One region of the Ruegeria sp. I1 genome, then DNA from elsewhere that is predicted to be linked to it. Evidence: riboswitches for the same ligand, from Rfam matches in the RefSeq annotation. Region 1 holds a riboswitch; each other region holds the start of a gene.
The links. A riboswitch is a leader RNA that binds a small molecule or an ion and turns the genes downstream of it on or off. The one in region 1 is predicted to bind cobalamin.
Positions count from the first base shown of each region.

Region 2: linked by a shared signal. The riboswitch ahead of ACR0DH_RS18935 (energy-coupling factor ABC transporter permease) and the one ahead of ACR0DH_RS05030 (DUF1636 family protein) in region 1 are both predicted to bind cobalamin.
Region 3: linked by a shared signal. The riboswitch ahead of ACR0DH_RS13030 (aromatic ring-hydroxylating oxygenase subunit alpha) and the one ahead of ACR0DH_RS05030 (DUF1636 family protein) in region 1 are both predicted to bind cobalamin.
Region 4: linked by a shared signal. The riboswitch ahead of ACR0DH_RS13335 (hypothetical protein) and the one ahead of ACR0DH_RS05030 (DUF1636 family protein) in region 1 are both predicted to bind cobalamin.

Region 1 is NZ_JBQFNM010000002.1:246,920-254,923, reverse strand. Features, by position in the region: gene ACR0DH_RS05080 (DUF2867 domain-containing protein) at 1-410, shown strand, start outside; gene ACR0DH_RS05075 (DUF302 domain-containing protein) at 414-860, opposite strand; gene hisF (imidazole glycerol phosphate synthase subunit HisF) at 981-1,742, shown strand; gene ACR0DH_RS05065 (phosphoribosyl-ATP diphosphatase) at 1,739-2,047, shown strand; gene ACR0DH_RS05060 (hypothetical protein) at 2,113-2,679, shown strand; gene ACR0DH_RS05055 (CoA-binding protein) at 2,682-3,152, opposite strand; gene ACR0DH_RS05050 (YHS domain-containing (seleno)protein) at 3,351-3,803, opposite strand; gene ACR0DH_RS05045 (hypothetical protein) at 3,909-4,190, opposite strand; gene rlmB (23S rRNA (guanosine(2251)-2'-O)-methyltransferase RlmB) at 4,204-4,977, opposite strand; tRNA gene ACR0DH_RS05035 (tRNA-Tyr) at 5,094-5,177, shown strand; cobalamin riboswitch at 5,415-5,620, shown strand; gene ACR0DH_RS05030 (DUF1636 family protein) at 5,704-6,078, shown strand; gene cobW (cobalamin biosynthesis protein CobW) at 6,082-7,137, shown strand; gene cobN (cobaltochelatase subunit CobN) at 7,143-8,004, shown strand, end outside.
Region 2 is NZ_JBQFNM010000012.1:74,721-82,724, reverse strand. Features, by position in the region: gene ACR0DH_RS18955 (carboxymuconolactone decarboxylase family protein) at 1-273, opposite strand, end outside; gene ilvD (dihydroxy-acid dehydratase) at 435-2,267, opposite strand; gene ACR0DH_RS18945 (helix-turn-helix domain-containing protein) at 2,374-2,934, shown strand; gene ACR0DH_RS18940 (CBU_0592 family membrane protein) at 2,934-3,203, shown strand; gene ACR0DH_RS18935 (energy-coupling factor ABC transporter permease) at 3,219-3,896, opposite strand; cobalamin riboswitch at 3,952-4,165, opposite strand; gene sseA (3-mercaptopyruvate sulfurtransferase) at 4,308-5,162, shown strand; gene ACR0DH_RS18925 (amino acid aminotransferase) at 5,162-6,346, shown strand; gene ACR0DH_RS18920 (aspartate/glutamate racemase family protein) at 6,425-7,114, opposite strand; gene ACR0DH_RS18915 (ammonium transporter) at 7,251-8,004, opposite strand, start outside.
Region 3 is NZ_JBQFNM010000006.1:156,758-164,761, forward strand. Features, by position in the region: gene ACR0DH_RS13020 (multicopper oxidase domain-containing protein) at 55-1,524, shown strand; gene ACR0DH_RS13025 (FAD-binding oxidoreductase) at 1,573-2,652, opposite strand; gene ACR0DH_RS13030 (aromatic ring-hydroxylating oxygenase subunit alpha) at 2,658-3,881, opposite strand; cobalamin riboswitch at 3,994-4,197, opposite strand; gene ACR0DH_RS13035 (aminotransferase) at 4,419-5,546, shown strand; gene ACR0DH_RS13040 (helix-turn-helix domain-containing protein) at 5,730-6,893, shown strand; gene ACR0DH_RS13045 (MipA/OmpV family protein) at 6,962-7,813, opposite strand.
Region 4 is NZ_JBQFNM010000006.1:215,297-223,300, forward strand. Features, by position in the region: gene ACR0DH_RS13310 (M24 family metallopeptidase) at 1-1,039, shown strand, start outside; gene ACR0DH_RS13315 (maleate cis-trans isomerase family protein) at 1,039-1,833, shown strand; gene ACR0DH_RS13320 (hypothetical protein) at 1,853-2,164, opposite strand; gene ACR0DH_RS13325 (tyrosinase family protein) at 2,183-3,601, opposite strand; gene speB (agmatinase) at 3,713-4,675, opposite strand; cobalamin riboswitch at 4,846-5,051, shown strand; gene ACR0DH_RS13335 (hypothetical protein) at 5,179-5,490, shown strand; gene ACR0DH_RS13340 (HD domain-containing protein) at 5,680-6,300, shown strand; gene ACR0DH_RS13345 (PP2C family protein-serine/threonine phosphatase) at 6,493-7,311, opposite strand; gene ACR0DH_RS13350 (serine/threonine protein kinase) at 7,392-8,004, opposite strand, start outside.

The DNA of each region.
Region 1 (8,004 bases):
AACGAATCAAACAGGGCGATTTCCTGGACTGTTTCAGTGTTGCGTCGGATTTGTCTCCACGTCAGGCAGCAGAGATTATCACCAGCTTTCCGGCATGGGCCATGGCGCTTGTTCGATTGCGCGGAGTATTGGTGGCGCCGTTCGGGCTCAGCACCGGCGGGCCCAGTGCGACCGACAAGGTCGGGATATTTCCTGTTGAGCATGACGACGAGACCGAGGTGATCGCAGGCTTCAACGACCGTCATCTGGATTTTCGTGTTTCGGTCTTGTCTGAAAATGGCCGTATCTCGCTGGCGACCTGGGTTCACCGGCACAATCTGGGCGGACGCTTGTACCTGGCAGTGATCCTGCCTTTCCACATCCTGATCGCCAGAAATGCGCTTGCACGCGTCAGTCGCGCAAGCGCCTAGGGCTTAACCAGCCGCCGCCGCAGTCAGTTTGGCCAGCGCTCCGCGCATTTTCTCGACCACGGGTGAGTTTTCGACCTCGTCCAACTCGTCCATCGTTTCTTTCGGGTCCTCATAGGCCAACCAGACCTGACCCTCTGCATCTTGATAGGCCTGCACCTTCAGCGGCAGGAATAGCCCTGCACGAGGGTCAATCAGCATGGCAGGCGTGCCCAGAGCGGGGTTTCCGAAAATCAACACCTGATTGGATGGGATCGGCGTGCCCACCTTTTCGGCCCCTGCCGCGTGATCGATCCGCGCAAAAACGGTTGCACCCGCATTGCCCACAGCGGCTTCCAACGCATCCAACGCTTCAGCCACGGATTTTTCGGTTTGTATCTTGATAATATCGTCAGCCATGGCGGTCAGAGCGCCTCCGATTGTGAAAACTGATGCCAGAAGAAGATGTCTCATCGCAGTCGTCCTTTTGCTGAATTTCACACCTAATTTCCATGGCTTCACCGCAGATCACAATCACAAGTCTGGCATCGGCGGGGCTTTGCCGGTAGAGGTGCGCCAAACAAAGGAAGGTTCATGCTCAAGACCCGCATCATACCCTGTCTGGATGTTGCCGATGGCCGTGTGGTCAAAGGCGTGAATTTCGTGGGCCTGCGCGATGCGGGCGATCCGGTGGAATCGGCCAAAGCCTATGATGCCGCAGGCGCGGACGAGATCTGTTTTCTGGACATCCACGCGACGCATGAAAACCGCGGCACGATGTTCGATGTGGTCCGGCGCACTGCCGAACAATGCTTCGTACCCCTAACCGTAGGTGGAGGCGTGCGCACCAAGGACGACGTGCGCGCCCTGCTGCTGGCGGGAGCTGATAAAGTCAGCTTCAACTCGGCCGCCGTCGCCAACCCGGATGTGATCGCAGAGGCCGCGGACCAGTTTGGTAGTCAGTGCATCGTCTGTGCCATCGACACCAAAACCGTAAGCCCGGGGAAATGGGAGATTTTCACCCATGGCGGACGCAAACCTACCGGGATCGATGCGGTCGAGTTCGCCAAGACTGTTGTAGCCAAAGGTGCAGGAGAAATCCTGCTGACGTCTATGGACCGTGATGGCACCAAGGCCGGGTTCAACCTGCCCCTGACCCGAGCGATCAGTGACGCGGTGGACGTGCCGGTGATCGCCAGCGGCGGTGTTGGTAAACTCGACCATCTGGTCGAAGGCGTGACCGAGGGTGGTGCAAGCGCGGTTCTGGCGGCCTCGATCTTCCATTTCGGCGAATACACCATCCGCGAGGCCAAGGAACACATGGCCGCTGCGGGTATTCCGATGAGGCTGACATGAGTATTCTCCACGATCTTGCTGCAACCATCGAAGCGCGCAAAGGGACTGACCCGGACTCCAGCTGGACCGCCAAACTGCTGGCCAAGGGCCCAGAAAAATGTGCCGAGAAATTCGGGGAAGAAGCCGTTGAGGCGATCATCGAAGCCGTCAAAGGCGATAAGGACAAGCTGATCTCCGAAGCGGCAGATGTACTATACCACCTGTTGGTGATGCTGGCCGCGCGCGATGTTGCGCTGGATGATGTGCTGGTTGAACTCGAACGGCGACAGGGCACCAGCGGCATTGCTGAGAAGGCCACGCGCTAAGCAGGGTTCCGATCTGCGCACCCCCGGCTTATGATCCTTCGGAAGGCTCAATAGGGGAACTCGGAATGATTAGAGCTTTGGCCTTTGTTCTGGCCCTTGTGAATTTGGCGGCTTGTGCCACCCCTCCCCCGCAGACCGGCGATGAGGTTCAGCGCCTTGCGACCGAAATCCGGGCATTAGGCCCCGACATTGACCCGGAAGAGGCCAACCGCGCTGCCCGGATCGCCTATTCCTACACCGCGCAACTGGCGCAGGAATATCAGATCACCGACCCCCCGCTGATCCACAATACAAAGGTCAATCAGGGGCTACGCCCACGCGGGCTGTGCTGGCATTGGGCCGAAGATATCGAACGCCGGTTAAAGCAGGAAAACTTCGAAACACTTACGCTGCACCGCGCCATCGCCAATGCCGACAACCCTTTCCGCATCGACCACAGCACGGCGATCATCAGCCGCGCCGGAGGCTCGATGTACGAAGGTGTTGTGCTGGATCCCTGGCGCTATGGCGGGGTTTTGTTCTGGTCACCGCTGTCAGACGACAGCCGATATGACTGGGCTCCGCGCGATGTTGTTCTGGAAAAACGGCGCCTCGAGCAGGTGGCGCGGTTGAAGCCCTTTGTCACCAACTAGGTTCACAGCTTGGATGAGATGATGCCGGTGCTGAACCCGCCCATGCGCAGTTCGCCAAACAGGCGCTGATATTCGATCTTCGGGCATCGATTCATCACCACATCCACACCACGGTCCTGCGCCGTTTCAGCGGCCTGAGGATGCTCGACCCCGATCTGCATCCAGATGGTCCGGAGCTTGGGGAACGCCGCCAACGCTTCGTCGACGATGGGCGGAACAGCCTCGGAACGTCGGAAGATATCAACCATATCGACAGGTTCAGAAATCTCGGACAGGGCGCTACGCACCGTTTGACCGAACAAGTCCTTGCCAGCATGGCCCGGGTTGACGGGGATCACGGTATATCCCTTCAAGGAAAGATACCGCGCTACATAGTAGCTGGGACGCACCGGGTTCATCGACACCCCAACTACCGCGATGGTTTTGGTGCGTTGCAGGATGGTTTTCAGATGCGCGTCAGAGTAGTCTGCCATGGTTGCATCCTAATCATAGCCGCAAAAAAGAAAAAAGCGCCCAAGAAGCCTTGGGCGCCAGTTGTTGGAACGAGGGACAGTGAAATGACCCGCGGCAGTTCCGTTCCGCGGTCACTGTGACATTTAGGCATGATCTGGTTAAAAAAAAGACCGCGCGCTCATTTTTGTGATGACTTTTCACAAAATACGGACAATCGGCTAGTCTTCGTACAGAATGACGGGCCAATTTTCCTCGGCCAGATGAATATTCGCCGCTCTGTCCTGTTCCCACATCCGTTCAACTGCTGGGGAATGAGTGAGATACAAACGCCCATCCACGACCTGCCATGCCATGGGGTCAGTGCTTTTTAGAACCCCATTTGCCATCGCATAGGAACAATAGCCCCCGAACTGAGGTGCAAAGGCGCGCGGGTTACTTTCAAACCGCTCGCGATTTTCCTGTGACGCAAAATGCCACTGGGCCCCTTTCCACATGACAGCAATGCTCGGCTCACCCCGAACCGGTGCAGCACTGTCGAAATAGGACACCGGATCATACCCCGCCATCGCGGCGCCATCGGTCGCAAAATAGACAGGTTTATCCTGCGCCCAAGCGACGGGTGCAAGGGCGATGGCTGTCAGTATACCGAATATGAAACGGCGGTTTTGCATCTGGGTCCCGTGGCAAAGAATCGAGCGACTAAGATGCAACTTTTGGGCGGCTGTGAAACCCCAGTTGACGTGGATGTGAACATCCTTGCGAGTGCGGAGCAGCCTTTAGTCAAAGATGTCTTCTATGACATCCCAGGCCTCATCCAGAACACGATAAAGCGTGCTCTTTTTCTTCTTCTTTTTTCGCGATTTCGGAGACGCCGCATGACTGATCGCGACCCGGTCAGGCCTTGATTTCTGAACCTTGTGCTTCGGCAGTTTCTTAAGATCGTGCAGCGGTGCGCCGCAGTTGGAACAACTCAGCTCATGCCGGTTCTTTCCTGTCAGAACCAGGGCAGCCCGTGTACCGCAGTAGCAGCAGGTAGCGATTTTGGACGGTCCGGAAATAGTACTCTCCTCGCTAATGGTGCCGAGAGGCATATAGGGCGATTGCGGCAGCATTTGAGACGTTCAGCGACCCAAATCCCCCGGATGCGTCAATTTTCACCAATTGATCCACAGTCTCTTTGGTCTTTTGCCGCAGTCCCGGCCCTTCAGCACCCAATACCAGCGCCACAGGTTGATCCCTTTGATCCCCCAGGGCTGTTTCAATAGTTTGATCCGCCTCGCCATCCAAACCGAGCACCAGAAATCCCATCGACTGAAGCTCGGTTATGGCATCGGCAAGATTGCGCACCCTTAGATAAGGCTGACGTTCCAATGCGCCGCTGGCGGTCTTGGCCAGTGCCCCGGTTTCAGGGGCCGAATGATGCCGGGTTCCGATCACAGCACTTGCACCCAGTACTTCGGCTGACCGAAGAATCGCACCCACATTATGTGGGTCCGTTACACGGTCCAGTAGGATCACGCGGGGATGTTCCCGTCCGATGCAGTTCTCGGCCAAACCGCCCCACTCCAGCGGCTTAACCTCAAGCGCTGCCCCTTGATGCACCGAACCCGCATCGATCGGGGCACTGAACTTGCGCGGATCAACCATCTCGGCCTCGATCCCTGCGAATTCAATGGCTTCGAGCAGTTTGTCCCGCGCGTTTCGTGTCACAATCAGGCGCAGTTTCTGGCGCTTGGGGTTCATCAAGGCGTCGCGCACGGCGTGTAAACCAAACAGCCAAACCGTCTCGGCCGCTGCTGCTTTTCGTGCCTGTTCCTTTTCAACAACCCACTTGGGTTTTTTCATTCTGAGGGCCTCCGGGCCATGAATTCGCTTTCCTGCGTCAATGCCGTATTTTCCTGTTGACGCTCCTTTGGTGCGCTAGTAATCACGCCTCCACGTCAGGTGCAACGCCTGACAGTGGGCGACAGGCCGCAAGGTGTGGCAGGGGACTGTAACTCCCTCGCGGAGACGCACGCCTGGTTCGATTCCAGGGTCGCCCACCACTCTCACAAAGCTTCCAGATACCCGAGCAAAACGCCCCCGCCGTTGGCCTGTATCTGCTGTTATGAAGAGCCGTCTGGTTATTCGTCAAACATTTGGTTCAGTGAAGCGGTCGCTGTTAAACCTTTCGAAAGCCGCAAGCCAAGCCCTGACATGCCGCCCAACGACCGCCACAGGTCGTTTTTCTGCGCCCGACCTTGCGGTTGTCGGCGACACGCTTGACAAGCACCGTATCAGTGCCGCATGTCCGATCCGTTGGTGTCCTCGTAAGAGGATGAAAAGGGAATGCGTCAACGGGTTTACCGCCAAACGCAGCCGCCCCCGCGACCGTGACCGGAGAGGGTGCCCAAAGCCACTGGCCAAAGGCTGGGAAGGCAGGACATCCGACAGGGTATACACCCTGACATCCGCAAGCCGGGAGACCTGCCAGCGCCCGAAGATGAAACCGGACGGGGTGTTCCGGTGTGGGGCTTGGATCGGCCCACATGAAACCCCGTCCCCCAGATTTGACTAAGGGGGATGAGAGAGATGAGTAAAGCCGCACCAGTTGAATTGCTGGTCTGCACGACATGCCGCCGTGGCCTGGCAATCGAAGATGACACCCAGCGCCCCGGCGCTTTGCTGCATAAGGCGCTGGAACAGGCCGGCGTGCCAGACGGGATCGACCTAAAGCCTGTGGAATGCCTGTCAAATTGCGATCAGGGCTGTTCCATCGTGCTACGTGGTGGGCCCGCGCGTTGGACTTTTGTCTACGAAAACCTCAACGAAACCGACCATGTCGAAACGATCATCGAAGGTGTGACCAAGTATTTGGCCACTGACGATGGTTTGGTCAAATGGCGCGAACGTCCTGAACATTTCCGCAAAAACTGTGCGGCCCGTATTCCCCCGATTGGAGCTTGACCCATGTCTACTCTTGAAAAACTTCCCGTCACTGTCATCACCGGCTTTCTGGGCTCGGGCAAAACCACGCTGGTCAAGCACCTGATGCAAAACCCGCAGGGCAAGCGTCTGGCGGTGGTGGTCAATGAATTCGGCGATGTTGGCGTTGATGGCGACATCCTGAAATCCTGCGCGATCCCGGATTGCCCGGCGGAAAACATCATGGAGCTCGCGAACGGCTGTATCTGCTGCACCGTGGCCGATGATTTCATCCCGACTATCGAAGCCCTGATGGCTCTGGAGCCGCGCCCTGAGCATATTCTGATCGAAACCTCGGGCCTCGCCTTGCCTAAGCCGCTGCTGAAGGCGTTCGACTGGCCCGATATCCGTTCGAAAATCACCGTTGATGGTGTGATCGCGCTGGCCGATGCCGAGGCCGTCGCAGCCGGTCGCTTTGCGCCGAATGTGGCAGCGGTGGATGCTCAGCGCCTCGCCGATGACTCGATCGACCATGAAACGCCCCTATCCGAGGTGTTTGAGGATCAGATTTCCTGCGCCGATATCATCCTGCTGACCAAGCCTGATCTGGCCGGTCCCGAAGGCGTGGCCAAAGCGAAAGAGATCATCGCCGCCGAGGCCCCTCGCCCGCTACCCGTCGTTGAGGTTGCCGAAGGTGCCGTGGATGTGCGCGTCGTTCTGGGTCTTGAGGCCGCAGCCGAGGACGACATGGATGCTCGTCCGTCGCATCACGACGGTCACCACGATCACGAGCATGACGATTTCGAAAGCACCATCGTCGAGTTGCCGGAACAGTCCGATCCCGCCGATTTGGTCGCCAAGATCGAGCGCCTGGCCACCGAGCTGAACATTTTGCGTGTCAAAGGCTATGCCGCCGTTCAAGGCAAGCCGATGCGCCTGCTGGTGCAAGCCGTGGGTGCTCGTGTGCGTCACCAGTACGACCGCCCGTGGGGGCCCGGCGAGGAACGCCGCTCGCGCATGGTAGTGATCGCCGAGCATGACGACATCAAAGAAGCAGAAATCCGCGAAATCCTCACGGGTGTAGCCGAGGCCGCCGAGTAAGGCCCATGCACGTCGTCTTCCGCGAAAGCCACGGGTTAGAAGAAACGGAAACCCCAACCGATCTGGGCCAGAGCCCGGCGGATTTGGTGGTGCTGTCCTTCTCGGACAGCGACCTTGGCGCTTTCGCGGCAGGCTGGCATCGCGGTGGCGGGCCCGAGGGGCGCATGCCCACGATGCGGTTGGCGAACCTGACGGCGTTGAAGCATCCTCTGTCCGTCGACACCTACGTGGAACAGACGTTGGAGGGTGCGAAAGGCATTCTGATCCGTCTTATTGGCGGCGTGCCTTACTGGGCCTACGGGCTGCAGCAAGTGCTGTCGCTGGCGCAGGCCAAGGGCATCGCGCTGGCTGTCCTACCCGCCGACGGGCGAGAGGACACGCGGCTGGATGAATATTCCACCCTGCCCGTCTCGACCCTGCGCCGTCTGGCGCATCTCTGCGACACCGGCGGAGAGGTCGCGGCACAGGCTGCCTTGGCGCAGATGGCATTGGCGGCGGGGCTTTATGCCGGCCCTGTTATGGGGGCTAAAACCCTGCCCGAATCCGGCGCGTGGTGTCCTGATCGCGGCGTGATCCCGGTTGAGGCGGCCTTTTCGGGCAACGCAAAACGTATCATCGTCACGTTCTATCGCGCCTATCTGACCTCGGCGGACACGGCCCCTGTCGCCGCCGTGATCCGCAGCTTGCGGGATCGTGGGTTCGAGGCCGTCGGCCTCTTCGCCCCTTCGCTCAAGGCTCCTGCTGCCGCAGAATGGCTGCGTGATAACATCGCCGCGTTGAAACCTTCGGCGATCATCAACGCGACCTCGTTCTCGGGCAAAGGCGCATCGGGAACGTCTCCTTTGGACGCGGCGGGCGTGCCGGTAT
Region 2 (8,004 bases), on a different contig from region 1:
AGCATAGTTCAAAAGCGGTTGGATGCGCCTGCTAGTGTTTTCTATCGGACCTGAGAATACTTCGGAGAATACAGTATGATAGAACACGCAGTATTGGGTCATGTTTAGCTTTGAAACGAATGCCGCAATTGCTTCCCGTTCTCCTCGCGAAAGCTCGCCGTCAGCACACATGATGTCATCAAGCAAGCGGATTAGAAGCTCAGAGTTCCGTGGGAATAGCTTGAGCACATCAGAGAGGCCACTTTTTGCAGACAAGCCATCAAAAATTGCCATGTAATGATAACCCCGCTCAAAATTTCACCACGGCGAAACGCGATCCGCCATTGAATCAAAACACACTAGCACCGGACACTATCAATATCAGCTTTGTCCGCGCAAAAGAACAAAAACGGCCCACCGGATAGGTAGACCGTTTTTGTTGAGTGGTTTCCGACTCAAACCTGACGCACCGCCCCTTTAGCGGCGCTTGTGGTCAATTTGGCATAGGCTTTCAGCGCGGTAGAGACCTTGCGCTTGCGCGGCTCTGCCGGTTCCCAGCCTTTTTCGTCTTGCTCGGCGCGTCGCTGCGCCAGGTCCTCATCCGACACCGCCAGATGGATCGAGCGTTTGGGGATGTCGATCTCGATCTTGTCGCCTTGCCGCACGAGACCGATCACACCGCCCTCGGCGGCCTCGGGTGAGACATGGCCAATCGACAGACCCGACGTGCCGCCCGAGAAACGACCATCGGTCAGCAAAGCACAGGCTTTGCCCAGACCTTTGGATTTCAGATAAGAGGTTGGGTAGAGCATCTCTTGCATCCCCGGCCCGCCGCGTGGACCTTCGTAGCGGATCACAACAACGTCGCCCTCTTTCACCTTACCGGTCAGGATGTCGCTGACGGCCTGATCCTGGCTTTCGCAGACATAGGCCGAGCCGGTGAAGGTCAGGCTGCTGGCATCCACACCCGCTGTTTTCACGATACAGCCGTCGCGGGCGATATTGCCGAACAGAACTGCAAGGCCTCCGTCCTGAGAAAACGCATGTTCCTTGGACCGGATCACACCGCCTTCGCGGTCGGTGTCCAGTTCTTTGTACCGGTTCGACTGGCTGAATGCTTGAGTAGTCCGCACACCACCGGGGGCCGCTTTGAACAGGTCCTGTGCGGCGGGGTTGTTGGCGACTTTGATGTCCCAATTGGCAATCGCTTCGCCCATGGTTGGCGTGTGCACCGTGCTGCAGTGGTTGTGGAACAAACCAGCGCGGCTGAGTTCACCGAGGATCGAGAAGATGCCGCCGGCGCGGTGGACGTCCTCCATATGCACGTTCTCGGTATTGGGCGCGACTTTGCACAGGCACGGCACCTTACGGCTTAACCGGTCCATGTCGGACATGGTGAAATCGACGCCGCCTTCGTGGGCGATTGCCAGCAGATGCAGGACCGTGTTGGTCGATCCACCCATGGCGATATCCAGGCTCATGGCGTTCTCGAACGCATCAAACGTTGCGATCTCGCGTGGCAGGAAGCCTTTTTCGTCCAGATCGTAGTGCCGCTTGGTGATCTCGACGATCCGGCGACCCGCTTCAAGGAACAGCTGTTTGCGGTCCGCATGAGTGGCGAGGGTGGAGCCATTGCCTGGCAGTGCCAAACCCAGTGCCTCGGCCAGACAGTTCATCGAGTTCGCGGTGAACATGCCCGAGCACGACCCGCAAGTGGGGCAGGCGTTTTCTTCGATATGCTGAACCTGTTCATCGGTGAATGTGTCATCCGCGGCGGCGACCATCGCATCGACAAGGTCGATCTTTTTGGCGTCCAGATCAGCGATGTCGATCTTACCGGCCTCCATCGGCCCGCCCGAGACAAAGATCGCCGGAATATTCAGCCGCATCGCTGCCATTAGCATGCCGGGCGTGATCTTATCGCAGTTCGAGATACAGACCATCGCATCGGCGCAATGTGCGTTGACCATATATTCGACCGAATCCGCGATTACTTCGCGTGAGGGCAGGGAATACAGCATCCCGTCATGGCCCATGGCGATGCCGTCATCCACCGCGATGGTGTTGAATTCCTTGGCAACACCGCCAGCCTTTTCAACCTCACGCGCGACCATCTGGCCCAGGTCTTTCAGGTGGACGTGACCCGGTACGAACTGGGTGAATGAGTTGACGATGGCAATGATCGGCTTGCCGAAATCATCGTCCTGCATACCGGTGGCGCGCCACAGGCCACGGGCTCCGGCCATGTTACGGCCATGGGTGGAGGTTCTGGATCGGTACATTGGCATGATGCTGTTTCCCTTTTGCCCCGGTTGCGATATGCGGGGAATGTGCGTTATAGCGCACGTACCATATGTGCGCTATAACGCACAAGAGGATTCGAAAGACGATGGCATGGCTCCGGACGACATAACACTAAAGCTAAGGGATGTGAGGGCCGCTTCGGGGTTGAGCCTGTCGAAAGTCGCTGAGATGACCGGCGTCAGCAAAGCGATGCTGGGTCAGATCGAACGGGGCGAATCAAGCCCGACGATCGCCACGCTGTGGAAGATTGCCAAAGGGTTTCAACTGCCGCTCAGCGCTCTGATCGACACCGTGAATGGCGATCCGACAGTGTTTCAGACCGTCACCTTTCCCGGCAGTATCGAGGTCAAGATCGTCTTTCCCTTTGATCCGGTCTTGGGGGCAGAGACGTTTCACGTCCAGCTCGCCCCCAACCAAAGCCATGAGTCCCCCGCCCATGCCGCTGGTGTGACCGAGGAGGTCTTTGTGCTTAGTGGCACGCTGGACATTCTGAAAGGTGAGGCTTGGGTGCCCTTGCAATCGGGTCAGGGGCTGCGATTTGCAGCGGATCTCCCGCATGGCTATCGCGCAGGTGCTGAAGGGGCGGCGTTTTTGAACATGCATCACTATGCGCAACAGCCAGATGTTCCAGATAACGGCAAGGTTCATTGATGAGCGAGTTTTTCAACAGCCTGACAATTGTGGACGCCATCGGTTCTTTCGGGGCTCTGATCGTGGTTGCCGCCTATTTCGCCACGCAGATGCGGTATATGAATTCCGAAGATCTGGCGTTTCCCGTGGTGAACCTGCTGGGGTCTGTTTTGATTGTCTATTCGCTGCTTCAGAACTTCAATCTGGCGTCAATGTTGATTGAAGGCTTCTGGATCATCATTAGCGTGATCGGGATTATTCAGCATTTCAGGTTGCGCCGCGCTGGGTAACGCGGCGCAATAGAGTTATGCAGTGTTGTGAAGGCGCGGTGTGAACAGCCCAATCCGGCCCAAATCCCGCATGGATTTTGTTGCGGCCAACACGGCCAAATCAGCCAGTGGTTCTATCAGGATAACCAGGAGGTACGCAGCGCCAAAGCTGACAACGGCGGCGAGGTTTTCTGCACCAAATCCTTGGCCATAAAAGGCCCAGAACGCCACCCAGATGACGACGCCGCCCTGATAGGCCGTCGACAGCGCAAGCGCCTGAGAATACTTCAGATCAATATAGGCCGTATTCGGCGCAATGATGCGGTTGGCCAAGGCCTGCAAGGCAAACAACGGTAACAGCAGCGTTGTCATGTTCATCCCGAACTGAGGCAGGTCGAAAGGCGCCAGGAAAAACCCCTGAATAAACAAGCCCGCGATCAGGCCGATGGCGGCAGGGGCCGCACCGAACAACAAAAACAGGGTCGATCCCAGAATAAAATGAACCTCCGACACCCCGACCGGGAAGTGCGGCAACACCTCAAAGAAGGTGAAAACCAGCCCGGTGGTCAGGGCTGAGCGAATGGCAAGGCTGGCAATGCCGCTGCCTTTGAGGCTGTCCCAAGCCAGTTTAGCGGTATAGAGCCCTGCGCCAGTTGCGGTGGCGTAGCTCAAGACAAGTTTGGCGCCATTTACGACGCCCGGTTCGATATGCATAGTTTAGTCTCCTTCCCGTCACACCCGACGGCAGAAAGGTTTAAGAATTGGGCTTTCGCCCGGTTTGCACATGGCAGGTCTCCTGACTTGCGGATTGGCTTCGATCCCGGCCTTCCCAACCGATTGCCTCGGTCAGTGGCCATGATGGGGCGAAACTCCGCCTACAGTTGCGGGGGCAGTTCCGGAATTGACAGGTACTGTCGCACCGGATTCCCTTTTCATTCCTCAGGGGGAATTCCCCATTGGAAACCACGTCAGGCAGGTGTCTGGCACGGGGTGCCGCCTGTCAAGCAGGCAAACGTGTATGTTTGGAAAAAATTGTCAGCGCGCCGGGGGTGCAGGCCTTGGCATGGCTTGCACGTTTGGCCGCTCGGATATAGGGAAACTCAGACTCGCTTAGGGGAGGCTTTGATGCAAGACGATCCGAAAACCCTGGTATCTACCGAATGGCTGGCCGCGCATATCAAGGACCCGGATCTGCGGATTCTGGACGGGTCGTGGTATCTGCCCGCGCAGAATCGCGATGCCAAGGCGGAATATGATGCGGGCCACATCCCCGGCGCGCGCTTCTTCGATATTGATGACATTTCGGACCAACGTTCGGACTTGCCACATATGGCGCCGCCGGTCGAGAAGTTCATGTCACGCCTGCGGGCGATGGGCGTCGGCGATGGTCATCAGGTGGTCGTCTATGACGGGGCCGGGCTGATGTCGGCCGCGCGGGTCTGGTGGCTGTTCCGCCTGATGGGCCAAGAGAACATCGCCGTTCTGGACGGGGGTTTGCCGAAATGGCAGGCCGAAGGGCGAGAGGTTGAAGATCTGCCCCCGGTGATCCGGGATCGGCATATGACCGTTCGGGTGCAGAACCATCTGGTACGCGACGTGACACAAGTGTCTGCGGCCGCCAAACTGGCTGATCATGAGATTATCGATGCCCGTGTTGCCGCCCGTTTCGCCGGAACCGAGGTTGAACCGCGCGAAGGGCTGCGATCTGGCCACATACCAGGGTCGCGCAACGTGCCCTTTGGCAGCCTGTTGAATAGTGATGGTACAATGAAGTCGCCCGATGCGTGCCGCGCCGTGTTTGAGGCCGCAGGCGTGGATCTGACCAAACCGGCGATCACCTCGTGCGGTTCGGGCGTGACCGCTGCAATCCTAAGCCTTGCGCTTGAACGCATGGGCAAAAAAGACCACGCGCTTTATGACGGCTCCTGGGCTGAATGGGGTGCTTTCCCAACCCTGCCCGTCGCAACCGGAGAGACCTGATGTTCGAGAACCTCAAACCGCAGCCCGCCGACAAAATCTTGGCGCTGATGCAGATGTACCGCGAAGACCCGCGCGATCAGAAGATCGACCTGGGTGTTGGTGTCTACAAGAATGCCGAAGGTGTTACCCCGGTTATGCGAGCGGTCAAAGCCGCCGAAAAGCGCATTCTGGAGGAGCAGGAGAGCAAAGCCTATACGGGACTGGCAGGTGATCCGGCCTATGCCGATGCGATGATCGGCCTGATCCTCGGCGACGCAGTACCGCGTGCCAATATTGCCGCCGTTGCTACACCGGGCGGGACGGGTGCCTGCCGTCAGGCGTTCGAGATGATCCGCATGGCCAATCCTGAGGCGCGGGTGTTTGTATCGAACCCGACATGGCCGAACCACCTGTCGATCCTGAGCTACCTGGGTATCGAGGCGGTTCCGTATCGCTATTTCGACGGCGAAACCCGCGGTGTCGATTTCGACGGTATGATCGAGGACCTGAAAACTGCCAAGGCGGGCGACGTGGTTCTGCTGCATGGTTGCTGCCATAACCCGACCGGCGCAAACTTGAACCTCGTGCAGTGGCAAGAGGTGGTGAACCTGATCAACGAGCTTGGCCTGGTTGCCATGATCGACATTGCCTATCAGGGCTTTGGTGACGGTCTTGAGGAAGACGCACAGGCAACCCGTCTGGTGGCCTCGTCGGTCAAGCGCTGCCTGATCGCGGCGTCATGCTCCAAGAATTTCGGCGTGTACCGCGAGCGTACCGGCCTGCTGATGGCGATCAGTGACGATATGGCGCAGACCGCGCTGAACCAGAGCACGCTGGCCTTCCTGAACCGCCAGAATTACTCCTTCCCGCCGGACCATGGCGCACGGGTCGTGACCACGATCCTGACCGATGACGCCCTGCGCGCCGACTGGGCCGCTGAGCTGGAGGAGGTGCGCCTTTCGATGCTGGGGCTGCGTCAGCAACTGGCCGACGAATTGCAACGCCTGACAGGATCGGACCGCTTTGGCTTTGTCGCCCAGCACCGCGGTATGTTCTCACGCCTCGGCGCGGCCCCCGAACTGGTCGAGCAACTGCGCAACGATCACGGCATATATATGGTGGGGGACAGCCGGTTGAATATTGCGGGTCTGAACGCGACGACCGTTCCGATCTTGGCACAGGCGATTGTCGACGTCGGGGTTTAATACTCGCACTTATTGGCAAAGGCCGCGTCTTTCGCGCGGCCTTTTTCGTTTCAATTGCAAATTCCGTTGATCCGGGCGTCAGGACAAAGCCATGTCCAACGCGGCTTGGCAGTGAATATGTGTGGTGTCGAACACCGGGTAGGGCACGTTTTCAGTGTTCAGTAACATGCCCACTTCAGTGCAGCCGAGAATGAGGCAATCCGCACCCGCGTCGTACAACCGCTGCGCAATTCCGACAAAGTCCGAGCGGCTTTGTTCCTTGACGATGTCCTTGCATAGTTCTTCATAGATTATGCGATGTGTTGTCTGTTGGTCTTCAAGGGTCGGCAGAACGGGGGCCAATCCAGCCGCGCGCAGGCGATCCGTGTAAAACGTCTGCTGCATGGTGAAAGCTGTTGCCATTAAACCGGGCGATTGGAGCCCGACATCTTGAATGGCGTGTGCCGTTGCATCGGCAATATGCAGCAACGGAATCGAAACGCCCGCCATCATTTGCTGGGCCAGTTTGTGCATCGTGTTGGTCGCGAGAATGATGAAATCAGCCCCGCCGCGTTCCAAAGCCAATGCCTCTTGGTTCAGAATGTGCCCGGCAGAGTCCCAATCCCCCTGGACCTGCAGGGTTTCGATTTCCGCAAAATCCAGTGAGCGGATGAGCAACTGGGGTGAGTGCAGACCCCCAAGACGATCTCGGGTCAAGTCGCATAGGATACGGTAGTAAATCCGCGTCGAAGCCGCAGACATGCCCCCGAGAATGCCGATTGTTTTCACGATATGCTCCGAAACCTGCGCCGCTTGATCCTATCTGAAGTGCCGCCATCGGATGATCTCGTCAAGAAATCATAGTGTACCCAGAACAAAAAAAACCGGGCGCGAACGCCCGGTTTTGCAGTGTCTGTCTCAGGTCTTAGCCTTTAGAGAATTCTGGATAAGCTTCCATACCCAGTTCTGCCATGTCGAGGCCGTTGATCTCGTCCTCTTCGCTGACACGGATGCCCATTACTGCTTTCAGGATGGACCACACGATCAGAGCGCCGACGAAAGTGAACACACCGTATGCGACGATACCGGTCAGCTGGGTAATCAGGCTGGCCTCGCCGTAGAAGATCACGGCGATGGTGCCCCAGATGCCTGCGAACAGGTGAACAGGGATGGCACCAACAACGTCGTCGATCTTGAACTTGTCCAGCATCGGAACCGCGAAGACCACGATGATACCGCCAACTGCACCGATCCATAGCGAGCCAAACAAGGTCGGAGCCAGAGGTTCAGCGGTGATCGAGACCAGACCGGCCAGCGCGCCGTTCAGCACCATGGTCAGGTCAGGCTTCTTATACAGAACCTGGGTCAGGATCAGGGCAGCAACTGCACCAGATGCGGCAGCCATGTTGGTGTTGGCAAAGATGCGCGACACGTCGGTTACGTCACCCACGGTGCCCATGGCCAGCTGTGAGCCGCCGTTGAAGCCGAACCAACCCAGCCACAGGATGAAGGTACCCAAGGTGGCCAGCGCCAGATTCGAACCGGGCATCGGGTGAACCTTGCCGTCTTTATACTTGCCGATACGCGGGCCAAGGATCAGACAGCCAGCCAGAGCTGCCCAGCCACCGACAGAGTGCACAACTGTAGAACCAGCGAAATCCGAGAAGCCAGCTTCGGAC
Region 3 (8,004 bases), on a different contig from region 1:
ATTTGCCTTCGCACCTATTTCATCAATCTTAGTTGATATTGATTGGTGACTTCAATGGATCGCAGAACATTTCTGAAAACGTCTGGGGCGACTGCCTTGGCTGCAGGCGATGGCATGGCCTGGGCCCAATCTGTCCTGCGCGCCCTGCCACTAATTCCAATGACGGACCTAACAAACGGGATCGAAGAACGCATTTCGCTGACGCTGAACCCATCGACGCACGACTTTGGCACTGGCGCGCAAAGCGCGACTTTCGGGATAAATAACAGCTACCTCGGTCCGGTTCTTAAGGTTAGACAAGGCCAAACCCTGCCCTTTGACGTAGTTAACAACATAGGTGACACCTCGACCCTTCATTGGCACGGGCTGCATATTCCGGGAGAAGTGGATGGCGGGCCGCATCAAGAGATCACACATGGCAGCGTCTGGTCGCCGGATGTGCCGATTGTTCAGCACGCTTCGATGAACTGGTTTCATTCGCATATGCATGGCAAAACCGCACGCCAGACCTATCAAGGGCTTGCCGGTGTCCTGTTGGTCGAAGATGACGACAGCCTTTCAGCCGATTTGCCACAGACCTATGGCGTCGATGACTTCACGCTGATCCTGCAGGATAAGATGTTCGATGCAGAAGGGCGCATGAGCTACAAGGTATCTGTTGCCGTTTTTGAGGATGGCTTTGAAGGCGAAACCCTTATCGTCAACGGCGCCGTCGCACCCGTTGCGCAAGCGGTTCCGACCGGCCTTGTACGGCTTCGCATTCTGAATGCCTGTAACGCGCGTTTCCTTGGATTGTCGATGGAAACCGGGCCAATCACTGTGATCGCATCGGACGGAGGGTTTCTGCCCGCACCGGTCGAGGCGGAGAGCATCCTGATGTCGCCTGGTGAAAGGTATGAGGTGCTCGTGGATATGAGCGCGCTTGAGGCGAACGCCTTGAATGTCAATCTGAACGGGAACGGTGGTGGGTTCTTTGCCAACCTTTTTGGAGGGAACCAAACAGTGACTGCTTTGCGGTTGGCGAGAACCGCAAAGACCGGTTTCACCGGGTCAATGCCGACCAAACTTGCCAATCTCTCCCCTGCCCAACCCTCTGAGGCGACAGTCACGCGATCCTTTGAGTTGAACATGAATGTCGGGGCCGATCTTGCCGCACTTGCGCTGGCTTGGGACAATTTCTGCGGCGATGCCGGAGCGATGGCCATAAACGGGCTACCAATGAAAATGGACCGGATTGATGAGACGGTCAGAAAAGGCGATACCGAAATCTGGCGTATCTCAGTTGATGATCAACTTCACCCCTTTCACATCCACGGTTGTTCCTTCCGCATTCTCGCACAAAACGGAGGCCCCGCCCCCGCCTATGCGCAAGGCTGGAAAGATATGGTCCATGTCGAGGATGGCTGGTCCGAAGTTCTGGTGCGGTTCGACCATAATGCGCCTTCTGACGCGCCCTATATGTATCACTGCCACATCCTGGAACATGAAGATTGCGGCATGATGGGGCAGTTCACCGTGTCATAGACCGAATAAACAAACCGCCCCGGGGCGCATCCCGGGGCGGTTTTGAGACTAAACCTCTACTTCTACCTTACCGATCGGGTTGGAACAGCAGGCAAGAATGTAACCGGCTTCGATATCGTCTTCGGATATCCCACCATTGTGAACCATATGCACCTCACCTGCTGTTTTTCTAACCTTGCAGGTCCCGCAAACGCCGAACGTACAGCCCGAGGGGATGTTCAACCCAACCGACCGTGCAGCGACCAGAACCGTGTCGGTTTCGGCAACTTTGGCAGTCACGCCGGAGCTTGCAAACACAATCTCAGCCTTGCTGTCATCATCTGGGATAACATCATCCAGCTCTGGCTGATCGGCCTCGGTTTCAACCGGGGCACCAAAGCTTTCCTGATGATAGTTGTCCATATCATAGCCCAGCCCGACCAGAGCATCGCGTACCGCCTGCATGAAAGGTTCCGGGCCGCAGCAATAGACTTCACGCTCCAAATAGTCAGGCGCCATCAGGCCCAGCATCAACTGGTTGAACTGCCCCTGATACCCCGTCCAAGGGCGATAGCGGTCGGGCTCTTCAACAACGAATTTCAGATCTAGGCCAGGGGTTCGGCTGGCCATGTGTTCCAGCCGCTGGCGAAAGATGATCTCGGACGGTCGCTTGGCGCAGTTGATAAAGACAATATCCAGATCACGCCCCTCATCCCACATGCAGGTGGTCATCGACATCATCGGCGTGATCCCGGACCCGGCAGAGATGAACAGATATTTGCCAGCGGTGCTTTCAACATTCGAAAACAACCCGGCTGGTCCGATGGCTTTGATCCGCATGCCGGGTTGCAGGTTGTCCAGCATCCAGCGCGTTCCAATACTGTCGGGCTGGGCCTTGGCAGTGATGGTGATCGACCGTGGCCGCGAGGGAGAAGATGAGATCGTGTAAGTGCGATGCACAACCCCACCCGGCTGCCCAGGAGCCGGGATTTCAAGGGTCAGAAACTGCCCTGGATGGTACGCAAACATCGACCCAGACGGAGCGCGAAAGGTGAAACTGGCCGTATTGGCCATCTCGGGCACGACCGAGACGCATTCCAGTGTTTCGCTGTCCTGCCAGATATTCGCAACCGCGTTGAGATCTTTCATCACCTTTACTCCGCCGCGATTGTTTCGGGGGCCAACCGACCGGCCAACGTGTTGCAATACCAATCCACGAATTGCAGCACACCAGATTCCTGCGTCGGCGAATACGGGCCAGGCAGATAGGCCGGGCTGTTGATACCCAGTTGATTATCCTCGACCACCTGACGGTCTTCGTCATTGGTGGCAATCCAGACCTCGGTCAGACGTTTCAGATCGTAATCGACCCCTTCAACGGCATCCTTGTGAACCAGCCATTTGGTTGTGACCTCGGTTTCAGTCGGGCTGATTGGTGTGACGCGGAACACGATGGAATGATCAGCCAGAAAGTGGTTCCAGGTGGTTGGATAGTGAAATTTCAACAACGCACCTGCATCCGCAAAAGGCGATCGGCCAAGCCAGCGCCGCACGGCGGATTTTCCATCCATCGTATAGCTTTGCGCTCCTTCTTTCAGAGGCATCCGAGCCATACGGAATTGTCCGTCATCATGCAGGTAGAATTGCGAGGGCATCCCGGCGGCTTCGCACCTGTCAAAATGCGCTTGCATATGCAGCGGCGTCTCACCCCCTTCGATCCCTGTGACTGCAGGATCATCAGGGAATGTGCGGCATAGCGCGGGATGGTTGCCACCGCAGTGGTAACACTCGCGGTTATTTTCCCAAACCAGCTTCCAGTTGCCTTTCTCAACAATCGAACTTTCAAAAGCCACTTTGGCGTTGCCCAGATCATGCGGCTCCAGATAAGGGCGCGCGGTATTGGCAAACATGTCGAAATCTGGGGCGTTGTCCGCAAGACAGATGTAAACCAACCCGGCAAGCTCACGGCAATGGACGGTCTTCAACCCATGCTGTTTCGGATCGAAATCCGGCCCCATATCGCGCGCCCACAGCAATGAACCATCGAGCTCGTAGGTCCATTGGTGATAGGGGCAAACCAGCTTAGGCGCATTGCCTTTTGCAGCCTTGCAGATGATCGAACCACGGTGGCGGCAGGTGTTGTGAAATGCCCTGATTTGGTTGTCGGCACCACGCACAATGACAACGCGGTAGGCACCCACAGTATAGGTTACGTAGTCCCCTGCTTTCACCAGCTCGCAGGCCGGAATGGCAAACAGCCAATCGCGATAGTGGATGGCTTCAAGATCGGCCTGAAATACCTGGGGGTCTGTATAAAACGCCTGCTCGAGCGCGTGATCAGGGATGCGACGTGCCAACAGGCTTTGAATGCTGTTCATTTCTGGCTCTCCTGCCGCGCCCCGCGGCATTGCTTGGGCAGATGACAAGGAGGAACCGTCCGGAGGCGCGCGAGGATCACGTCCGAAACATGTGCCCCCACCGCCACCCGCGGTTTGACATATCTGCAAGGCTGGTTTCCGGACTTGAAAGGGGCTTGCGCCCGGTTGCGACACCTTCCCGGGATCCTCGTCCCAGTGGTTGATTGCCGAACCTGACCTTCCTTACCGTTGCGGGGGCAGTGCCGGAATTTCACCGGCTTCCCAATTCTCCGCTGTCTGAGACTCAAACAGCGGCACCTCACATGCACAGGATAGAGTCGCGCAGTTCATATGCTGAGAGACTTGCGACATTTTCAGTTTCAAAACAGACATCTCGATGTCCGGGTCGGATCCGGGTTTGTGAAGTAAAACCCCGGGATACATTTCAGGCACAAACCCGCAATCTTCCGCTTGGCTGGTTTGGCGGTATAAGACATCTTCATAACCGTGCGTCCGTTACGTGCCATCGCCCCAAATGCTAAAAGTAGGAGAGCCCCAATGGAAATCAGACCCTTTGGTGTTGAGATGTGGATGAATGAGTTCGAGACGACCTGCGAACTCAATCTGGCTGAGACCTGCGTCCAGTCCATCACGCTGGGCGAACTGTTCGACATGGCGGGTCAGCACAACAGCATTCTGAACGATCTGTCATCCATGAAGATGACCTATGGCGCAATTGAAGGGTCAGAACGCCTGCGCGATGCGATCTGTGGCCTGTATGACAGACAGGGCCGGGATAACATCCTAACAACGCATGGGACCATCGGCGCGAACTCTCTGGTGCATCAGACGCTGGTATCGCGTGGTGATCACGTGGTTTCCGTGATACCCACCTATCAGCAGCACTACTCCATTCCCGAAAGCATTGGTGCCGAAATCGAACTGCTGCATCTGCGGTCCGAAAACGCCTTTTTGCCCGAACTGGACGAGTTGCGGGCGATGGTGCGACCCGATACGCGCCTGATTGTGATCAACAATCCCAATAACCCGACAGGGGCGCTGATGGATCGCACATTGCTGGAACAAATCGTCGAAATCGCACGTGGTGTCGATGCCTGGTTGCTTTGTGACGAGGTCTATCGCGGAACAGATCAGACAGGCGACGGCTTCACCGCCGCAGTCGCAGACCTGTACGAAAAAGGGATCAGCACGGCAGGCATGTCCAAGGCCTATTCGCTGGCCGGGTTACGGGTTGGCTGGATCGCCGGACCCAAAGAGATGCTGCATGACGTGATGATCCACCGGGACTACAACACGATATCGGTCGGCAAGATCGACGAAATGCTAGCCGCCATGGCGCTGGAACATCGCGACAAGATACTGGCGCGGGCGCACCGGATCACTCGCCAAAACTTGCGGATCGTTCAGGATTGGATCGTAAACGAACCGCTGCTTAGCTGGGTGCCGCCAAAATCCGGCACTACGGCCTTGTTGAAATACGAACTACCAATGTCTTCGCGCGATCTATGCGTGACGCTGTTGCAAGAAGAAGGTGTGATGCTGACGCCGGGCAGCGCAATGGACATGGAGGGCTGGCTGCGGCTTGGATACACCAACCCAACCGAAGATTTGAAAGCCGGGCTGGCCCGGTTCTCGCAGTTTCTGGCACGCCACGCCAAGTCGTAGCGCGCCGAACGGCCGCGCAAGAATTTAGATTAAACCTGTCTAACGCAGTCTCAAACGTCCTGTCCGATCAAAAGAGACGACAAATCCCATGAAATTGGTAGATGTCAGATCGCATGCTTTAGAGGGCATGAAGAGGCTGCAGCGCAAGACCATCCGTGGTCGATTTTCAGAGAGTAAGTAATATTGGAATCCGCCACCCAATTCGTTGATACCGCCTTTATCGGGCTCTGCCTGTTTTGTGCTAACCTGCTGTTTCTACGAAAGCGCGATACCGGTGTGTTCATGCCCCTGGCCGCACTGTTTCTTATACAAGGCCTGTCCTCTATTGGCGCTTTGATCGCCGACGCGTCGGGAAGTGAGGACGAGTTCAATCTTGTGATGCGCGTTAGCGTGCTTGTCGTCCTGTTTGATTTCGCAAGCCCCTTTCTTTTCTGGCTTTATGTCCGCGCCTTGACCAGCGAAGCGGATGAAGCGCCCAAGCCTAGGCTGCGGTATCACCTACCCCCGATCATCATATCCGGGCTGCTCATGTCATCGCTGATGTTTCTGCCAACGGATCTGAGCGATGTTGACCTACCTGAGGACGATCCCCGGTTGTTGCGGTTTGTGTTGATCGCCTTGGCGGTTTTGACCGCTGACGTACTGTTCCGGATCATAATGGCCGTTTACCTGATCCTGATCATCCGAATGCTGATGATCTACCGCAAACGGTTGCGCGAAGTCTTTGCAAGCACCGAGAACCGAGAGCTGACTTGGGTTTGGGTGATTACTTTCGCAGCCATGTCATTTTGGTTTCTGTCGGCGGCCGTCAGCATACTTACAGTGTCCGAGGCTGTCGGGTTCGAGGTACAAGATGAGTTGCTTGATTTCCTGGAAAGCCTTGCCCTGCTGTTTCTGTTCTGGGTCATTGGCATATGGGGGTTGCGCCAACGCCCAGGCCTGTCCCGAACACCAGTGACAGACCCACCCGACCCCGACGAGCCATCAGGGCGCAAATACAAGAAATCAGCCCTTGACGAAGAACGCGCCGCGCGGATCGCGAAGAAGATCGAAACGGCAATGAGCCAGGACCTGCTGTACCGCGAACCGAACCTTAGCCTGTGGGATCTGGCCAAACATATCGGGGTCACATCGCATTATGTTTCGCAAACGTTGAATGCCAAACTGAACAGCACATTCTTTGACTATATCAACCGATGGCGGATCAATGACGCAATCGAGCAATTGACCTCGACCGACGAGACCATTCTGAACATCGCGTATGATGTTGGCTTCAATTCGCGCTCAGCCTTTTACAAGGCTTTTAAGCGCGAGACTGGGAAAACGCCTTCTGACGTACGCAACTAGTCTGGGAAGCAACTGAACCAGCACGATCACCGCGCTGGCTCAGTCGACGAGGTATCGTTTATCAGGTCTTAGAACTGGTAGGCGACTGACACGACGGCTGCATAGTTTCCTTTGGATTTCACAATCGGGCTGTCCGCCGCGTCTCCCAGCAGGCGCGAATAGGCCAATAGGCCGGTAACACCCCAGCTTCTGCCGATCTGTTTGCTGACGCCAAGTTCGACATTCAGCGCATTTACACCAGACTCCGCCCTGTATTGGCGCAGACTTGAACGGGCAGATTGCGCTGAGGTCACGCCAAAGAAGCTTTGGTTGTAGTCCTCATCCGCCCAATCGACAGAGACCCCGCCGATCAGAACAACGCCGTTTTGGCTGGTTTCGTCGCTATAGGGTCGGCCTGTGGGGGCCAGCGCACCACGGATCACGCCAAACGGCACCTGCGTTTGCAGACCCAGTGACACAACAGTACCTTCCGAGCCACCCAGAAACTTCCTGACATCCGCCGTCGCGGTCAGGCTTTGACCCAGATCGAACTGAGTACCCAGCGACAGCACAGCGCTATTGTCGATATCGCCCAATCCTTTCAGATCGTTGCTATCGTCTTCGTCCCGTCCGCCGCCATAGCCAACAGCCGCAGACACACGAAACCCATTCTGATCGTACAGAAAGGCGCCCAGCCCCTGATCCGAGATTACAATCCTATCTCGCCAGACGCCTTCAAAGGTGACCAGCGGTGCCAGTTCGTATTCATCCGATCCTTGATATTCGGGGACCAATCCACCGCCTGCGCCGATGTAAAATGCCCAGTCTTTGTCCGAAGCCGATAGAGTGTTGGCGACCTGGGCGGAAAGTGGCGTGCTGCTCAGCACAACGCCAAATCCAATTGCGGCAAACCTTCCGCAACTACGAGAATTCAATGTCATGAATTTCCTCAATCTTCTTACTGTTTTGATGACGGTCAGGCACCGTCGGGCTTGTGACTGATAAAGCGTTTCGAAATGCACCCCATCGCAGGCGCATCGGCAAAACGCCCTGATCAGACGCAGCATCAAACTATCCTTCATCCGAATGATTGCCGTCCCGTCCGGTCGAACGGGACATCCCGAACTGTTCT
Region 4 (8,004 bases), on a different contig from region 1:
TTATGACTATCTGCATATGGAGTTTGGCCGTCCAACCATATTGGCAGTTCCAAAAGATGGTCCTTCGCTACTGATCACACCGACGATTGATCTGAATGCGGCCAGGTATTCTGCGCGTGTGGACCGGATCGCAGCCTGGAATGATGGGATGGGCGAAGAATGGCGCGCGGAACTGCCCAACGCAGTCAAAAGCGCCACCAAGGTTGGGATTGAACCGGACCATATGCCGCCCATTGTACGCGCATACGTGGATGAGCTTGTCGGAACAGACCGATTGGCCAGTGCGACCCCGATCCTGACCGATATGCGAATGATCAAATCACCTTACGAGCTGCAACTGGCCCGTCACGCGGGTGAAGTCGCTTCGACCATGGTGGCGGCGGGTCGTGCAGCCATCGGGGATGGGGTGCCCGAGTATGAGGTTGCGATTGCCACCTCGCAAGCAGGAACCCGCAAAGCGGCAGAACTTTTAGCGGCGCATTACGAAGACAGCGACATGTCGCCCAACATGCATTTCCTGCAGATTTTGGCCTCGGGCGATCAACTGACCAAGACACATCATCGCGCCACAAACCGTATTATGCGCCATGGCGAGCCGGTGTTCATGTGTTTCTGCGGGTTGACCAATTTTCATCGCTTCAAGGTCGGATTTGACCGCATGTTCTGGATCGGCGATCCCGACCCAAAGCAGGTCGCAATCTACGAGGTCGCCGTCGCCAGCCAACAGGCTGCGCTGGATGCGCTCAAACCCGGTGTGTCCGCAGAAAGTGTGCATGCCACCTATGCCGAAGTCATTCAGGACGCCGGGTTTGAATATCCGTTTCGCTGCGGCCGGGCTACAGGATTCAGCTTTCTTGAGGCACCGCAGCTGGTAACCGGGGACGAGACCGTCATTCAGCCCGGTATGGTCTTTGCCGTCGATGGCGCGGTTTCGACCGATGACTTTCGCGCACAGGTTGGCGATACGTTCATCATTACCGAAACCGGCTGGGAACAGGTTACACATCACCCCAAGGCAATTGAGGAGGTCATCGTCTGATGTTTAAGACCGGAGATATTGTGCACTCGATAGCTCGCACGCCGCTTATGGGAGGCGGTATCGCTCATCGTGGCAGCTTGGGCTTCATTTTGATGTCGACCGATCTTGCCAGCGAGGCGGATTTAAATGCGATGGCCCCTGAAGGTGTGGGCATTCATATCACCCGCCTGAAGACTGACGACTATACAACAAATGAAACTCTGGCCCGCCACATCGATCACATGGCCGACGCCGCTTCGCGCCTACAGCCCGATGTGAAACCATCCGTTATCAGCTACAGCTGCACGTCGGGGTCGATTGTTTGCCGCGAAGAGAACGTCTTTCGAGAAATCCGCAAAGGCGCGCCATATGCGCAACCGATGTGCATTGTCACTGGCGTCATGGACGCCCTGCGTGAGGTTGGTGCCAAACAGATCGTCGTTGGCACACCTTATCTGGATGACGTTAACACCGCCGAGGCCGAATATCTATTAGCCGCAGGGTTCGATGTTCTGGACATTCAAGGCCTGTGTCTTGCAACCGGTATTGAGTTCGGCAAGGTCGAGCCATCTTATTGGAAAGAATTTGCCCTAGAGATCGACCGGCCCGAAGCCGATGCAATCTTCTTGTCCTGTGGGGGTATCAGATCATTGGAAGTGGTGGATGAGATTGAACAGGCAGCAGGCAAACCGGTCATCACATCGAACCAGGCGCAATTCTGGTCCTGTCTACGCCGCGCAGGAATTATGGATAAGCTTGAAGGATTCGGACAAATCTTCGAACACCCTGGTAGGCATCTAAGCAAAACTGGCTAAGTTCTTCAAATTCCAAACACTACTCGACCTCAGATACATCGAGATTCAGCTCTTTGAAGTCGCTTCCTTCTTCAATACGAACTTGAACGCGATCCCCAACTGAAAGCTTCAGATCATCGGTATCCGGAGGCAGGCGAAACAACAGCATTGCGCGTTCCTGCGCCGTCGATCCGACCCCTCTGCCATACAAAGTTGCGCTGCCGATCTGCCGCTCATTCTCGTTTGCATCAATATGCCAGGCCTGAAGAAAACCACCCGCTTCTGGGACACGGCGCAGCCAGATCCTTAGAACCCTGTCTTTGACAGCTTTATCCGTAAGTCTAACGTCCAAGGATCCGACCCCAGCAGTTTAGGTTTTGGCATAGGTTCTTAGCGAACATTGATCATAGACCAGCGTCTCGGGCGCGACGGACTCACCTTTGTCATCCAGCGTCACAAGGTAAATCTTCAGGTTTTTTACCGTCTTCTTTCGACCAATAAAGCGCCGCAAACCGCGTGTGATGTCCAGCCGATACCGCGTGTGTTCATATCTAAGCGGATGCTTGTATCTTTGATCATAGTCATCACGGACGGCTAAGGCAGGGTTACAGTGACCCGGCGCGCCCGGACAGGTGCCATGGCCAAAAAACACAAGGCGCCCCGCATAGCTTTTGTCTTTGTACCCAGTTGAGGCATCGCAATTGGCGTTGTCGACATAGGCACGCAGCTCAAAGCTTTCGGTCGGCGGTCGCATGCGATGGAATTCAAGTTCGGCCCTGACAAATCCGGCTTTCACTGTGCCCAGCCGAACCTCGGTGACATGACTTGCTGCCGCTGACAATGTGGCCACGGGTGCGCTGTCCGAGGTTCCCAAAGCACCAATCGCGGCTTCAACGGAATCCTCGGAATAGATGTATCTGAGCGAGGTTTCCGCGTCGATCAAATCGCGGCCCACCCGACCGTCATATACGACTGTGTCGAGAACATGCTGTGGAACATTGGCCCCGGGCCATAGCGCCTGCCAATCTGCCCAAACCTTGTCGCACATCGCATGGTGCAGCCAGAATACCGGGTCATATGAGGCAGACACTGTGCTACCCATATCTCCAATCGAGCGGGGCAAGGGCGACGATGTATCCGTGCCCCCCGTCAGGACGTGGATACCGCCATGAGCCGCGAAGTTGAAATCGGCTTGGAAGGCTTCAAAGTTTGGGTTGGTCAAATAGCGCTCAACCTCATCCTCCAGCAACGGGATATTGCTGCGCAGGCGCGTTGTGTATCTGCGTGTAAAGACCTCGTCGCCGGTCAAACCCAGCGCAATGCTACGATAGATGCTGTGTGCGCGGGCAAGCGGGTTTGGAACATCATCCCCGGCACTGTTTGTGTAGGTCGCATCATCCACCACTTTGGGCAGCCCGTTCGAGGCATGTGTCGCCGTGGCAAACTGGGTCCAATCCCAATAGGGAAGAGTAAGTTCTAGTTCGTCATCCCCGCGCTTCCACTGCAGCGCGCTGTTGAGCGCTTTTTCGAAGGAATAAACATAGGACCGGTGCCAGGTCAGAAACGTGCGGTCATCGTCATGGCAAAGGTCTTGATCATAACCATGCCCACGCGCCAGAGCGAAATATCCGCGCCGATCACCCATCGCGATGTCCGAGATTTCGTACATCGCAGCATAGGCGTCGCGCAGGTCCTGAATATCCTCCTCGCGCAATCTGATCAGGTCGAAACGGATCAGCGGCAATCCGGCTTGTTTTCTAAGAAAATTCAGTTTGGCAATCGTAGTCATCTAAAAATCCCCCTTAAGGAGTGCTTCAATGCGCCCAGTATAGCACAAAACCACCGCCAATGGCGGCGGCACGCTCAAACGCTCTGCACGCATAGATGACGATTGGCGGATCTAACGCTGCTCTTTCTCATGAAGCACCCGCCCGATGATGTTCATCAGCAGCTGCGCCGCAAGGATTTGGGTGGAGCTGGTGGCGTCATAATCCGGTGCGACTTCAACAAGATCGAGTCCGACAATGTCGCCCCGCTTGGCCAGACCTGCCATGAGCTCTAGCACTTCGTAGTAAATGAATCCGCCATGGCTTGGTGTACCTGTACCTGGGGCGATGGATGGGTCGAAGGCATCAATGTCTATAGTCACATAATACCGCGCGCCTCCTGGAATGCGGGCCAGCATCCCATCGACCCCCATTTTGCGGAATTGCCGGACAGATTGGATGTCTGATCCCATGGCGCGGGCATCCGCATAGCCATCCTTAGCGGTGGACGACACATTGCGAATGCCGATCTGACTGAGGCCGGTGACATAGGGTTTTTCGGCGGCACGGCGCATTGGGTTTCCGTGGCCATAGCGCACCCCATGCCGTTCATCGACAAAATCCAGGTGCGCGTCGATTTGCACCACATGAATTGGTTCTTGATCATCAAAGGCATTGATGCAGGGGATATTGATCGAATGATCGCCGCCCAAGACGACCGGTAGCGCCCCCGCCTCCAGTATTTTGCGCACCCCAAACTCGATATTTGCATGGCTTTTCATTGTGTCGGTATGCACGATGTCTGCATCGCCGATATCAACAATGGTTACTTTGGCCGGATCCAGATAGGTGACATCATCTTCGTGGTCATAAGCGCCAGCATGGCCGAATGAGAACAGCGTCGACGCCTCACGGATCGCGCGTGGCCCCATCCGCGCCCCGGACCGCCATTGACAGCCAAAATCAAACGGGGCGCCAAGAACCGCAACGTCGGCGTCAATCGCGTCCCAATCCTCGACATAGGGATACTTGCCAAAGGTACAGATACCAACGAAAGGCAGGTTCAATCGGCCGGAGTCGTAGCCATGGTTCGACATATACGCGCTCTTTCTGTTCAGATCGTCAAATTCTGTAAACATTAAGGCACCCGAATGCCACGCCCTGTAAAGCCTTTTGCATGGATTGAACTCACTGCCGTTTCAGCTTTGGCGGACATTTTCAGCGTTGTCAGATTGCGCCAAACCCAGTGGACATAGTGAATCGCGTATGAGACAGTGAAAGCGATGGTGTCCGGCTCGGTTCGAGTCGGCTGAAAAGGGAACACGGTGCGGGTTCATACCCAATTCCGTGACTGCCCCCGCAACTGTAAGCGGCGAGCGACCCCGTTGGAAACCACTGAGCCCTAGGGTTCGGGAAGGAACGGGAAAGCGTTGACCCGCAAGTCAGGAGACCTGCCATCTACGGTGTGTGATGCCATGCGCCGCAGTCAACTTGAACCCGGGCGGGGTGCCTTGGGAACGGCAGAGACGACCGAAGGACCAAGCGTCCCCGGCACATCACCGTGACCAGCCACACTCGTCCCTTTTGCGCGGAGGGCGCGATGTTATTGGAACGGACGATTATTCAACTCGATACAGGCCCCATGCCTGCGGATGAAGCACGTCAGATGGGACAGCTTGGCTATATGCAATGGATCGCGGGTGTTCCTGGCAATGCCTGCTATGAAGTAGCTGCGAGGCATGCTTACGAAACAGCTGCACCATTTAAAGATCACTCACCTGCCGTTGCAGCGTTCTGCGACTTGCTTTTGACTTCGCTGGAGCAACCATTCAGACCTTTGCCGCTTGCCATGCCAAAACGTGAAAGGCGTGGCGGAGCGCAGGCCCGCCGATCTTTTCGCATGCCGCTGTGACATAGAACGGGCTGCGGGATTATCGCACGGCTTTGTGCTCTTAAAAGACGTCGATACCCACCTCCGGCGACTACAATTTTCACCGGCACAACAGGTTTCATTTGCCGAGTCCGGTGTTTGCGTGGATAGTCCGGAATTACACGCTTGCTTGCGCCCGCTGACCCACACGTAAACGCCAAAGGACATGCTATGGATCAGGTGAAATTCACGCAGATGAAGGACGGGGACAAAGAGGACTACACCTTCCTCGATACTCTGGAGCGTGAGTACTGCAAAGGAACGGCAGATCGTTTGCTGGAGGCGATGGAGAGGCTCGACAAAAGCCTGTCCGGCTATCAAGTCACACGTCTTGGCCATTCGGTGCAGTCAGCAACCCGCGCCTGGTTTGACGGGGCAGACATAGATTGGATCGTTGGCGCCTTGCTGCATGATATCGGTGACATCTATGCGCCGCATAATCACGATGAATATGCGGCCTCAATCCTCAAACCCTTCCTACGCGAACAGGTCACGTGGTGCGTGCATACCCATGGGGATTTTCAGCTTGTTTACTTCGGAGAGCACGTAGGCGCGAACCCCGAAAAACGCCAAGCTCATCGTGACAGCATCTATTTCGATGACTGTGCCGAGTTCTGTGAACGCTGGGATCAATCGAGTTTTGATCCCGCTTATCCCAGCAAACCACTGTCTTTCTTTGCAGATATGGTGCGTGAGGTGTTTGATCGCACACCCTATGATCCGGCTGTTGTTCAACCTGGCGTCCGGGTTCCGCTCACCGATGACGCCGTTGCTGAAATGCGATGGGCGTAGGATGTATTCGATCTAGTCAAATCACGGCCTGCTTTGTTCAAACATGCGGAGTTGGTAGAGGTGATTTGATACTCGTTCAGCACAAAAACGGGCCAATCGCCACTACGAAAATCGAAGAAATCAGTTGCGACAAGGCAGCTTACAATAAGTGCAGATGCGCCACGACATCAGTTCAACGCCAGCTATCAACGCCTAAGAACAAACCTTTGCAACAGAGAAAGCTATGTTGTCCTGATCTGGATCATCAAGGCTAATCAAGGCTCTGATCAACTTATCCGCAATAGCGTCGCAACTCACTTCATGATTGCGCGTGACAACCTCTTGAATGTCCTTGTCTTCTAGAAACTGAAGCCCATCCGAAGCTGCAATGAGAATATCATCTGGCAGAAGCTTAAACGGGTCTGAAGGGCAATCGATCTTCGCGATGTCGCCACCATGTATGACAGACGTAAGCATGTTTCTATCGGGGTGATTTCGGGCCAAATCGGGATCCAACATGCCAAGTTTCGCCATCATATCGATTTGAGGCGCCATTGAATGATCCTCGTTCAGCTGTATTAGCTCGCCAGACCGCCAGAGATAGAGCGGCGAGTCCCCGACGGAAAACCAATACGCGCGATCTTCGATGCAGATCAGTATAAGAAGCGTAGCTCCCATTCCCTTTACATTCAGATCGTTGCGGCTGGCTTCGAAAATCTGCTTGTTCGCGCGCTCGGCACTGTCATGTAAGAATGCGACAACTTCCGAATTTGACGAGTCTTTGTTCAGCCCGGCGGCCAACCAACCTTTCATCACCTCACAAACGATCAGGTTAGAGGCAACATCCCCTGCCGCGTGGCCACCCATACCATCTGCCAGAACCACGAACCCTAACTCCGATCCGATCGGCTTTTCAGAAAGAATGGCATCTTCCTGATACTCGCGGGCACCCTGGTTAAGCACGGTTGAAATATCGAAGGCTTCACGCAGGCGTTCCTCCGCCTGTTGAAATCTGGGCTCGTGAACTTGCATCAGAGATCTTTCAGAATGAGACACTTGAATTTCCTTCAAGGCAATGTAGGCGGCTCTTAACTATAAAAGCCGCCAAAGCATTAATGCGTAAGTGGCAGATCCACCGATTGCAGTTCGCCATTCCGCGCGATGGTCAACAACGCAAGCTCTGCACCTGTATTGCTAAGCTCTTCGAACAACTGGGTAATACCGTTCTCACCCTCGATGGAAATCTGCGAAGCGGTTTCTGATACGACAATATCGCCCACGCGAACTGATTTGGCCGACGCCGGAGCACGCAATACCTTACTGATCCATTTCCCATTGCCATTGGTGACCGTAATGAACTGAACTCCATTTGTGAGCTCAACCACCTTACCCGTTTGAAGGGTCAGGTTCTTTTCAGAAACCGGGCTATCTTCTTCGGTTCTGACCCGCATATCCACGAGAATCTCGCCACTTTCGGGATTAGCCTCACGTGATTGGATTGCGCGAATGATCGAGTTGTCATCCACCACCAAATGACCATTTACGGAATAGATGATCGTGCCGGATTTCAACCAATCCGTTGTCGCCTGATCAAGGTCAGATCGCACCAGCGATACCATCGAGAACCTGCCCTGCGGCTGCGATGTTGTAACGGTCGCAAACGGCAGATCCACAGCGGGACCAGTCCACGCTATCCAGTTTGAATCTGTCGTCGCTGGTTCCGAA